Linked DNA regions of Lacticaseibacillus paracasei subsp. paracasei. The protein of the gene in region 2 interacts with the protein of the main gene of each other region in a pairwise test. Links are inferred from orthologs where the notes say so. Each region holds a gene or a part of one and is shown on either strand. Other genes may lie near its edges.

Evidence for each region. Proteins that work in one complex are often made in the same cells at the same time.
Region 1: the proteins of mreB (region 2) and tuf interact in binary tests that used the Bacillus subtilis proteins (3 or more experiments, as listed by UniProt). The link is inferred for Lacticaseibacillus paracasei subsp. paracasei from one-to-one orthologs.

Annotation. Positions count from the first base shown.
Region 1 is NZ_AP012541.1:1,328,768-1,332,401, forward strand. What follows is about bases 103-2,993. They hold tuf (elongation factor Tu), read left to right. Parts: upstream 103-898; coding sequence 899-2,089; downstream 2,090-2,993. Other genes in these bases: LBPC_RS06595 (hypothetical protein), read left to right, coding at 103-688. Outside these bases: more of LBPC_RS06595, read left to right, coding at 1-102. UniProt on the Bacillus subtilis protein: GTP hydrolase that promotes the GTP-dependent binding of aminoacyl-tRNA to the A-site of ribosomes during protein biosynthesis.
Region 2 is NZ_AP012541.1:1,160,207-1,168,367, forward strand. Bases 93-2,921 are described here. They hold mreB (rod shape-determining protein), read left to right. Parts: upstream 93-926; coding sequence 927-1,916; downstream 1,917-2,921. Other genes in these bases: LBPC_RS05780 (F0F1 ATP synthase subunit epsilon), read left to right, coding at 93-321; LBPC_RS05785 (DUF1146 family protein), read left to right, coding at 626-862; LBPC_RS05795 (DNA-directed RNA polymerase subunit beta), read left to right, coding at 1,926-2,096; yidD (membrane protein insertion efficiency factor YidD), read left to right, coding at 2,106-2,411; LBPC_RS05805 (DUF2969 domain-containing protein), read left to right, coding at 2,404-2,625. In the rest of the region: more of LBPC_RS05780, read left to right, coding at 1-92; LBPC_RS05810 (FtsW/RodA/SpoVE family cell cycle protein), read left to right, coding at 2,923-4,128; LBPC_RS05815 (glycine cleavage system H family protein), read left to right, coding at 4,140-4,439; LBPC_RS05820 (ISL3 family transposase), read right to left, coding at 4,567-5,811; LBPC_RS05825 (ArgE/DapE family deacylase), read right to left, coding at 5,984-7,108; LBPC_RS05830 (MetQ/NlpA family ABC transporter substrate-binding protein), read left to right, coding at 7,719-8,161. UniProt on the Bacillus subtilis protein: Forms membrane-associated dynamic filaments that are essential for cell shape determination. Acts by regulating cell wall synthesis and cell elongation, and thus cell shape.

The DNA.
Region 1 (3,634 bases), 170 kb from region 2 along the record:
GCAGACAGACGCAGACGTTCAGTTAATGTTGGATGCTTGGTTAGGGACACTCAATTTTGTCATGGCACGTGGCATGTTGCGCCATTTTGATGCGGTGCGGCGCGCTACTTTTGACCGACAAATTGACGCTGCCGAGGCACTTGCTTTAAGTAGCCATGGTGAACAGATTGCTTCATTGGTGCGAAAAATCAGCCATCTCGGCGGCTTTTCGCGGCAGGAGCAGCAAGATTTGTTCAGCCAAATTGGCATTTTGCCAAAAGCGGCGTTAGTTGAAGCAGCTGTGCCTAATTTGGCCGATCAAACGGTTCCTGTTGCGATGCGCGTGTCTTTGCTAGATTTGTTGACAAGTATCAGTTATAACCAACCTGTCAGATATCAGGCATATGACCGCATTGAAACCCTTGTGCCAAATGAGTTGCCTGGAATGGCGGAGGAAAAAAGCGGACCGGCCATTTTGACGCAGTTGCAAGCTGCCTTGGGCGATGATGATCAGGAACTAGGGACGGCATTGGTTCAGATGGCGCGGGTGCAAATTGCCTTTCTCTATCCCGATATTGACCGTCTGATTCCAGATCCAGCTGCATTCGTCCAAGCTTATTTGGATCATCATCAAGGCAAAAGCACGGTATTTGATCAACTTTTTGCATGGCAGACCGCCGAAACGGCAAAATTGTCGGAACAGGCGTAACGATACGTTTTCACTGTAAATGAAAGAAACTTGACGCTATCTGTTTACAAAGTGAAATTGACCATGTATACTCATTGCTGGAATTCATTTCCAGCGTAGATATTTGTTTTGGTATTTACGCTCAAATGTAGTACACTTAAACGTAAAGGATTATCAGGGTACACAAGGTATCCTGTATTCTTACGAAAAATACAGGAGGTTCGTTTTTTCATGGCTGAAAAAGAACACTATGAACGCACAAAGCCCCACGTAAACATTGGTACGATCGGGCACGTTGACCACGGTAAGACTACTTTGACCGCGGCTATCACTAAGGTATTGTCAGAAAAGGGCCTTGCCAAAGCGCAAGACTACGCTTCTATCGATGCTGCTCCAGAAGAAAAGGAACGTGGCATCACAATCAACACCGCCCACGTTGAATATGAAACCGAAAAGCGCCACTACGCACATATTGATGCGCCAGGGCATGCTGACTACGTTAAGAACATGATCACCGGTGCTGCACAGATGGATGGTGCGATCTTGGTTGTTGCGGCAACTGATGGCCCAATGCCACAGACCCGAGAGCATATCTTGTTGGCTCGTCAGGTCGGCGTTGATTACATCGTTGTTTTCCTGAACAAGACAGACTTGGTTGACGATCCAGAATTGATCGACTTGGTTGAAATGGAAGTCCGGGAACTGCTCAGCGAATACGATTATCCTGGTGATGATATTCCTGTTATCCGTGGTTCTGCTCTGAAGGCCCTTGAAGGCGATCCAGAACAGGAAAAGGTTATCATGGAATTGATGGATACCATCGATGAATATATCCCAACACCTGTTCGTGAAACAGACAAGCCTTTCTTGATGCCTGTTGAAGATGTCTTCACCATCACTGGTCGTGGTACAGTTGCTTCTGGCCGTATCGATCGTGGGACGGTTAAGATTGGTGACGAAGTTGAAATCATCGGCTTGAAGCCAGATGTTATCAAGTCTACCGTTACTGGTCTTGAAATGTTCCGTAAGACCTTGGATCTTGGTGAAGCCGGCGATAACGTTGGTGTCTTGCTTCGTGGTGTTAACCGCGAACAAGTTGAACGTGGCCAAGTTTTGGCAAAGCCAGGTTCAATCCAATTGCACAACAAGTTCAAGGGTGAAGTTTATATCTTGACAAAAGAAGAAGGTGGCCGTCATACGCCATTCTTCTCAAACTATCGTCCGCAGTTCTACTTCCACACCACTGATGTTACCGGTGTGATTGAATTGCCAGATGGCGTTGAAATGGTTATGCCTGGCGATAACGTTACTTTCGAAGTTGACCTGATTGCTCCGGTTGCTATCGAAAAAGGTACCAAGTTCACCGTCCGTGAAGGTGGCCGTACTGTTGGTGCCGGCGTTGTTTCCGAAATCCTTGACTAATTTCTGAATATACGCATGAACCCGCAAGCTTGCTTGCGGGTTTTTTCGTGCAGGAACGCCTGAGCAGGCTCGGTTTCTGGGCCTTCTCACGCGCTTCTCCAATGTAAGGTCATCCGGGCCCATGACTGAGTACCGTTAGATCCAAATTCAAAGCTGCACCAAGCCACTTGGCGAAACGCGATCAAAAACACAAATATGGTCATTTATCCTGACTGATTAAGCCTCCAGTCAACCGCGGTCAACGCCGGCACTGGACCTTCACTAGCATACGATGAGTGACCAAGCTTTTTCATCGCCAAAACATGACGACTGTTATATGATAGATGTTCACGAAAAGACAGAGCGTGAGCTGATGTGTTCAGAAATCTGAGCATAAGCGGCCTAGGTCATGACACTCAAGGTGCTTATGGGCAGGTATTTGCACCAGTGAACACGTTTAAGGAGGAGCCACCTATGAAACGATCCACCACATGGCGCATGTTGGCGTTTTTCTGGCGTCAACTTGCGGATATGAAGCGTCAATTGATTCGAATTATAGTGGCGCTAGTGGGCGTTGCCGTTGCACAATATGCGATTCCACGCCTGTCACAGTATGTCATTGACCGCGTGATTCCGAGCCGGGCTGTCTCAACACTGGTGCTCACAATTTTTCTGGCTTTAGGCCTGACTGCTTTGGCTGGCTTGCTGAATGCGCTCAGCACATATTGGATTGGACAGGTTAGTTTAAGCGCGATCGCCCGTATGCGTGACGCTTTATTTCGGCATACGTTGGGACTTGACATGCATTATTTCGAGACAAGTAAAACCGGGGACTTAATGGTTGTTTTAACCAGTGATGTCAACACCTTGCAGCGTTTAATCTCAAGCAACACCTTGGGTCTGTTCGGAAGTATGCTGAGCTTTTTTGTCGTGCTGGTGTTGATGCTGATTCAAAACTGGCAGCTCACGGCGCTGATTTTGCTTACGTTTCCTGTTTTGTTCGTTTTGAATAATATTTTTGTGCGCCGAATTCGCGCTGCTTATCGGCGGGTGCGGACCAGTTCGGGTGTGATGAATAACCAAATTCAACAAGCTTTGACGAGCATTGGGCTTATCAAGAGTTTCACAACTGAAAAAGCAACCGCGAATACTTTTGAAAACGTTAATGAGCAGAACCGCGATAATCAACTGACAGCAACACGTCTTGGAGCAACTTTTTCGCCGATTACTGATTTCGTTAACTATCTTGGTACGGCGATCATTTTAGGATTTGGTGCATTTCAGGTAATGCATGGGCAATTCACAGTCGGGCTAATTGTCGCCTATACAGCTTATCTGGGTATTCTTCAAGCACCGATTCGCCAAGTGAACGGCTTGATTCAACAATTGCAGCAAGCAACGGTTTCTTTTGAGCGGATTGAAACACTGCAGGCGGCGGTGCCGCGGGTGGTATCTCCGCCAAATGCGATCAAGTTAGCGCGTTTTCATGATCGCATTCAATTCGATCACGTCGGCTTTAGCTATGATCCGTCAGTACCTGTGCTTAAGAATATTGATTTTTCACTT
Region 2 (8,161 bases):
ATTATGGCTAATCACGAACCAATCGTGACACCACTTGAGATCGGTGAGGTTGACGTGCAACGTGTTGACGCCAGTGATCACAACGATTCAATTGCGGTTAACGGCGGTTTTATGGAAGTATCAGAAAATGTTGCTTCCATCGTCGCCGATTCTGCCGAGCGTGAGCGTGATATTGATCTCAGTCGTGCGCAAGCTGCGCGCGATCGTGCTCAAAAGCGCATTGCTCAAGCAAAGAATGATCATAATCAAGACGATCTTCGGCGGGCACAAGTCGCACTGCGACGGGCCATCAACCGAATTAACGTCAAGACCAGTCATTAAACATGAAAAGCAGTTCTCTCCCAACTTGGAGAGGACTGCTTTTTGCTTGTTTGCTGCTTGATGAAAGCTAGCAAAACCTGCAATCAAGACCGCTTATTTTCCGGTTTCTAACCGGGCTGGTTCACGCTCTTGCTGAAACGCGTTCACAGGCGCAGAAACCTACACATAAGGGCCTTGAACCTAAATGGCCAGAGCCCAGCCATTTAGATTCAAGGCCCTTATGCTCCGGTTTCTAACCGCGCCTGTTCACGCTCTGCTTGCGTCTTATCGTGTTCTGCGGGAAGATACGTCATGAGGTGATCATATGTTTCAGACAATCGGTTTAAACGGCGCGATTACAATCGTGTCGCATTTTGTTTTCATCATGCTCGCGTTCCGTGCACTCAATGCCTTGCGCTTTGAACAGTTCATCAAAGCCAACCATGTTCGTGAGGAACAGGTCTTGTTACTCTTCATTGCGGTTGCGCTAGGATTCTTAGTCAGTTCGTTCTTTCTATCACTCTTACAAGCAGCTTTAAACTTACCTAAACTTTTCCTGTAAAAACCTCGTCTTAACTATGGTATAATGCGATAGTTAGTCAATTTACGAGGAGAGATATATACCCATGGCAAAAGATATTGGGATCGACTTAGGGACGGCCAATGTGCTGATCAATGTAAAAGGCAAAGGCATCGTCTTAAATGAGCCCTCCGTTGTCGCCATTGATACCCATACCGGCAAAGTGCTGGCGGTGGGGACAGAAGCCTATAAAATGGTTGGACGGACACCGGGTAATATTCGGTCGATCCGGCCGTTAAAGGATGGCGTCATCGCTGACTTTGACATTACCGAAGCAATGCTTGAATATTTTATCAATAAACTAAATGTAAAAGGTGTTTTTTCAAAGCCTAATATTCTGATTTGTGCACCAACCAATATTACGGATATTGAACAGAAAGCGATTATTCAGGCAGCTGAAAAGTCTGGCGGCCGCCATGTTTACTTGGAGTTCGAGCCAAAAGTAGCGGCTGTTGGAGCGGGATTGGATATTTTCCAACCACAAGGCAATATGGTTATTGATATTGGCGGTGGGACGAGTGATATTGCTGTCTTATCCTTAGGCGAAATCGTCACGAGTCGTTCACTGCGCTTGGCAGGTGACAAAATGGATGCCTCCATTGCTGCCTACGTGAAGAACAAGCATAAGTTAATTATTGGTGAGCATACCGCGGAACAGATCAAAATCAAGATTGGTGCCGTTTACGAAGCCGATGAGAAAGAAACGATTGAAGTCCGTGGCCGTGATATTGCGACTGGTTTGCCACGCGAAGTTTCGGTGACATCTGTTGAAGTTGCTGAAGCTTTACATGAGACGATGATGGCGATCATTGAAGGCGCAAAAGGTGTGCTTGAAAAGACCCCACCGGAATTGTCTGCGGATATCATTGATCGTGGGATTATGCTGACAGGCGGCGGCGCCTTGCTTAAAGGTATTTCACAACTTTTTGCTGCAGAGTTGAAAGTGCCAGTGTTGTTGGCGGACGATCCTTTAGATGCAGTTGCACTTGGGACCGGTGTTTTACTCGATAATATTGAACACCATCGCCAGTACTAGGAGCGAGCTATGGACTCACAATATCCTAAACGCATCTTCCACATCATTAAAATTTGGCTGATGATAGCCTTAATCGCACTGATATTGGGCTTATTGATTGGCTTTGCTCTTGGGGAAGGTAATCCGCTTAAGTTGTTCCTACCATCAACATGGGTGCACTTCTTTAAGTTTCTGCGTTAGGAGCGTTTCATGAAACAGGTTCTGACATGGTTAGTGCGGGGCTACCAGCGCTTCATTTCCCCGTTGCTGCCGCCGAGCTGCCGATATTATCCGACATGCTCAACCTACATGATTCAGGCGTTGCAGAAACATGGCGCCATCAAAGGTTCCTTAATGGGGATTGCCCGGATTTTACGGTGCAACCCCTTTGTTAAAGGCGGGCTTGATCCAGTGCCAGCTTTTTTCACTTTGCGGCGTAATCCGCATCCCGAAAATGACTTGGATCTTAGTGACATTCAAAATCTCAATCATAAGCTAGGAGGCCGTCATGGCTAAGGAAAGAAATATCAAGGTCACACAGGCAGATGAAACTCGAAATGGTCATACAGTTTCGGTTTTAAAAATCGGTGACCGGGAGATTGGCTTTATTGAACCGGACGGCACGCGATTTTCAGCATTTGTAGCTGGCTCGACTAAGCCTAACCGGTTCAAAACACTGGATGCCGCAGTTAATGCGTTGATTGCCGAATACCATTTACATCAAGGCTGAAACAACTCTGGCAGCGCGCATCGCAACATCCAGTGCTCCGTGATTTTAGAGGTAAATCGGTATTTGAACGGTTTTATCATCAACGTTTAGCTAGTAAAGAATATGCTTTTGCGAAAATCGAAGGCATTTTAAGAACGAAACGTGAACCAACGCGCTTAGGCAAGAGCGTGAACTGGCACGTTCAGAAACCGGGACATAGGCGACCTTGAGACGACCTGTTGGGTTTTGACCCTTTAGTTTCAAGGCTGTTATGTGCACGTTTCTGCGTCAGTGAACGTGTTTAAAGGAGGGCAGCCCGTGGAGTCACACGAAATCAAATCAAACTCAGAGGGTGATCGGATTGATTATGGCATCATCCTGTCAGTCATGTTACTGGCTTTGATCGGGCTTGTGTCCATCTATCTGGCCACCGCTCATGATACTTCTACGCTACAGAATCCTGTTCGTGCCACGGTTATGCAGGCGGCGTGGTATGTGATTGGCGGTATCGGCATCTTCTTCGTTATGCGATTTGATGCGGAGCAGCTTTGGCGCATTGCCCCTTATTTATACGGGATTGGCATTTTTCTGATGATTGCGGTATTGATTTTTTATGACCGCAACACAGAAGCCAGTACAGGTGCGAAAAGCTGGTTTGCCCTTGGCCCGATCAGTTTTCAGCCGTCAGAAGTGATGAAACCTGCCTATATTTTGATGTTGAGTCGCGTTGTGACCCAACACAATGCTGCTTTTTCACATACCATTCAACACGATTGGCAGTTAATTGGCCGGATGGTTTTGTGGACATTACCGATAGCAGTCCTCATGAAATTTCAAAATGACTTTGGGACGACACTTGTTTTTCTGGCGATTTTCGCTGGTGTTACCTTGGTTGCCGGGATTAATTGGCGCATTCTCGTGCCGATTGCACTTGTGGCTGGCATTATCGGGACAGTTGGCATTCTGTTAGTGACGCAGACATGGGGTCGATCTATTCTTGGTAGTATCGGCTTTAAAACATATCAATTTGCCCGAATTGATTCGTGGTTAAACCCTTCTGGTAGTACAACTGGCGACAGTTACCAGCTGTGGCAATCGATGAAGGCTATCGGTTCTGGTCAATTGACTGGGAAAGGGCCAATGCACATTGCAGTGCCTGTCCCAGTCCGAGAATCGGATATGATCTTTTCCGTGATTGGCGAAGCTTTCGGTTTTGTAGGTGCTGCGGTTTTGATTCTGTTATACTTTATGTTGATCTACCAAATGATTAGGGTCACGTTTGACACAAAAAATGAGTTTTATGCTTACATCTCGACTGGTGTCATCATGATGATCCTATTCCATGTATTTGAAAACATCGGCATGAACATCGGGTTACTACCATTGACGGGGATTCCGCTACCATTTATTTCACAAGGTGGTTCATTCTTGTTGGCTAATATGTTATCAGTCGGGATGGTCTTGTCGATGCGCTACCATCATACGAGCTACATGTTCAGTCGCGACACAGAAGATTTTGAATAGGGGAGAGCAAAATGGCAACAACTTATTTTTGGCAAGATGAACTGGCTTCCGGGCAAATTCGTCTCGGCTTGACCCAAGAGGCTCAAGAAACGTTAGGCAAAATCAAGTATGTTGATTTGCCAACAATTGGCGCGAGCCTTACCACCGGCAAACCTTTTTTAAGTGTTGAAGCCGAAAAAGCCGTGTTAGATCTTGAGGCACCGTTAGCAGGAACAATTGTGGACGTGCATCAGGAATTGAGTGATAAACCAGCTTTGTTAGACGAAACCGATCATAACCAAAACTGGGTTGTGACAGTTTCAACCAAATAGCTAATCAAAAAGCCGACCCGCATTTTTAAAATGACGGTCGGCTTTTTGCGGCTCTACGTCAACTGGTGTTGAAGAATAAATTTATCATTTGAGGCGGTTCTCCATTTGGGGAGCCGTCTTTGTCATGTTATGCCGTGATTTGGTAGATTCGTTTGAAGAAGTTCAGCTGATTCTTGAAGCCAAAACAGGATCGTTTGAGTGACTTGATGAGGCGGTTAACCCCTTCGATCGGACCGTTGGAATAAGGGCTGGTGACAGCGGCGAGAACAGCGACTTTGTGTCGCTTAAGCGTCGCGATCGTCATGTCCATTGCCGTACCGTTTGGCTCGTAAGTAGCTAACAGGTTTGCCAGTTCCGCGGGATGTTTCTTCACCATCAAAGCATCATGAAGCGCTAAGTAGGTCTCGTAGGTTTGCTTGAGCTTGGGCTCAGTATCAAGTGCGATATCGATGGCCTCCTGTTGCGTGACGTATTCATTCAAACCAAACAGGAACTGTTTGTGTTTAGCGTCAGGCGCAGTTTGATGAAAAAGCCGCCAGTTTGTCTTCATGATCTTATAAGGACGGCTGTGTTTGTCATCAAGCTGTTTGAGCGCTTGGACGCGTACCTGATCAAGGGCACGAGCCGCAAGTTGAATGATATGGAACCGATCAATGACGACTTGGGCCTTGGGGAAAACCTCATGAATAATCGTCTGATAAGCTGCGTTCATGTCCATGGTGACCGTCTGGACCCGAGTGCGTTCAGCGAGTGAATAATGAGCGATGAAAAAGTTTTTAATCGTGCGGTTGAATCGATCACCAAGCAAGGCAATTAGACGATGTGAATCGGCATCAAGACAGATAAACGACATCATGCCATGAGTGGAACGGAACTCATCAAAGCAGAGTCGCGTGGGTAGCCGGCGAGCCGGTCGGAGTTTGAGATTTTGGTCAATGATCCGTTGAACCGAGGAAGCTGAGATTCCGATAATACGGGCGATGGTTTTGACTGGCAACCGTTCATGCGCTAACTTCATGATTCGCTCTGTCATGTGAGTGGCGATCGTGTGGTTGGGTTGCACGAGTGGCGTCTTGGCACTGACTGTGTGGTAACAGTTATGACAGCGCCATCGTTGCTTGTGCAAGTCAATGACTGTCGGCATTTCAACCCCATTGAGGACGCGCACGTGGGCCGTATAAAACCCGTTAGGGTGCAAGGCCTCAAAGCCACACAGTGGGCACCGGGTTAACCGGTAAGTCAGCTCGGCATCAATCACATGATACTGGCGGCGACGTACCCCGTTGCCGCGATATTCATGACGAACAAAGGCAACTTTGATATTATGGTCTGGTATTCCAAGGACGGACAGTGTAGGATCGTATTGGGACATTTACTCATAACCTCGCTTGCTTTTGGTTTCGACGCTAACAAGCATAGCATGGACACTGAGTAGGTGTCTTTTTGCGTTATCCAAAAAGGGCCTACACGTTCAGTGTTGATTATTTCTCAACACCAGAAAGTGTAGACCCCTTTTTGCATGGCACATTGTGATTTAGCGCGGCTTATTCGAAGAAGCGCTTGGCAATTTCTTGATAAATTTTGATCGCCGTTGTGTAACTGTTCAGGTCGATGTGTTCATTCACTTGATGACTGAAGTGGTTATCACCGGGGCCATAGACAATCACATCAAAATGGTTAGTTGATTTGATGAACTCGGAAGCATCGGTTCCTCCAAACGCAACGGCTAATTCAGCTGGTTTACCAGTTACCGCCGCGATGGCAGCATTTGCCGAAGTTACCAAGTGGCCTGTTTTATCGGAGTGAACCGGCAGAAAACGGTGCAATACTTTCAACGTGAGTTTCGCATTGGTCGTGGCGTTGACATGTGCCACTAAGTCTTCAAGCATTTTCACAACCAGCTCAATATTGGCCGATGGGGTCGGGCGAAGATTGCCACGAAGGAAAGCGTGGGCTGGAATGGTGTTGACTTGGTCGCCGCCATTGATGACCGTGATTGAATGTCGAAATGGGCCGAGATCCGGGTCAGCAGGCGCCTTGTCAAAGGTGTGGTGTTCCAGTGCGGCAAAAGTTGTTAGACCATCGATGGCATTGACGCCTTTTTCAGGCCTAGAACTATGGACAGAGACGCCTTCACTGTCAATCTCGTAATTCACGGTGCCAGCATGTGCGTATTTTAAGATTTTAGTGGTGGGTTCACCAACAACTAAGCCAGCGAGATCATCGGCATAGCCTTGCTCTGTCAGCAAACGTGCGCCCATCGCACCGTATTCTTCGCCTACCGTTGCAATCAAGCGAATCGGATGAGTGAACCCGGATTGTTTGAGGGCGATCAGGGCCAGCACCATGGCGGCCAGACCGCTTTTCATATCATCGGTGCCACGACCATACATGACATTGTTAACGATTTTGCCGGAAAAAGGTGGATACGTCCAGGCTGACTCGTCTCCAGGACTCACAACGTCTTCGTGGCCAGTGAAACCGAGAACGCGATCACCATGGTTTAATTCGGCAATTAAATTCACGCGGTCTTCTGTGTAGGGGATCAGCTTGGTAGGAATATCGGCAGCCTCAAGTTCGGCTTGCAGCAATTTGGCGACGGCGAGCTCGTTGCCATTTACAGAATTGATTTGAATCAGCTTTTGGAGCAGGGCAATTGGTTCTGTCATGATTGCACCATCCTTTGTCGCGACAGTCAGCTGTTGCAGACTTTGTGCGCGAGTTTTGTTGAGCACAGCTTACACTCTTTTTGATTTAAAATTCAATGATTGACAAGTTAAAAAATTGTGATAAGCTCACTTGTACAAACTTGAAATTGATTGTAAACGGACTGAGTGAGTAGTTACCGCGAGGCAGTACAGAAAACCTGATGAGCTGAGAGCAGGGTCGCTAGCGGAAATGAAGATGGCTTGGCACACGCGGCACACCGAGCAAATTGCGAGGCTGTGATGGTTGACACCCATTATCCTGCACCCGGATGAATTCGTCCGCTGAGTGGATCACGTTTTGTGTGGTCAATTAGAATGGTACCGTGGGCCAGAGCTCACTTCTAACAAAGATTGATAATTTGTTAGAAGTGAGTTTTTTTTCGGTCTTCTTGTATCAATGGCAAGTTTATGCGCCTCGGACTGCAGGCCGACGCACTTATTTTAGAGAGCGCGAGTCAGCTCGGTAAGAAACCGAAGCATCAATAGGCGGGGACGTGATAGCCGTATTTTGGCCACTAGGAAACTTATGCGTAGATTGATGGGTTGGCGAACGTATTTAGGAGGAGAAGACATGAAACGGTTTTGGAAAATTTTGACAACCATTTTTGTTTTAGGATTAGTCTTGGTTGGGTGCGGTAAAAGTAGCAGCAGTTCGTCCAGTAGTCAAAAGCAAACGACGGTGAAGATCGGGGTCGTTGGTGCGGATAATCGCGTCTTGCAAGCAGTTGCTAAAAAGGTTAAAAAAGAGGGCATTACGATCAAGATCGTACAGTTCTCGGATTACAATCAGCCTAACACCGCCTTGCGCGATCATGATATTGATTTGAACCTGTTTCAGCATCAGTATTTCCTGAATAACTGGAACAAAACCCACAAGGCTGATCTAGTCAGCATCGGGCAGACCATCATTGCACCACTAGCGATCTATTCCAAAAAAATCACTAAAATTAGCCAGATCAAGAAAGGTGACACCATCGCACTTCCTAACGATCCGACTAACGAAGGCCGCGCATT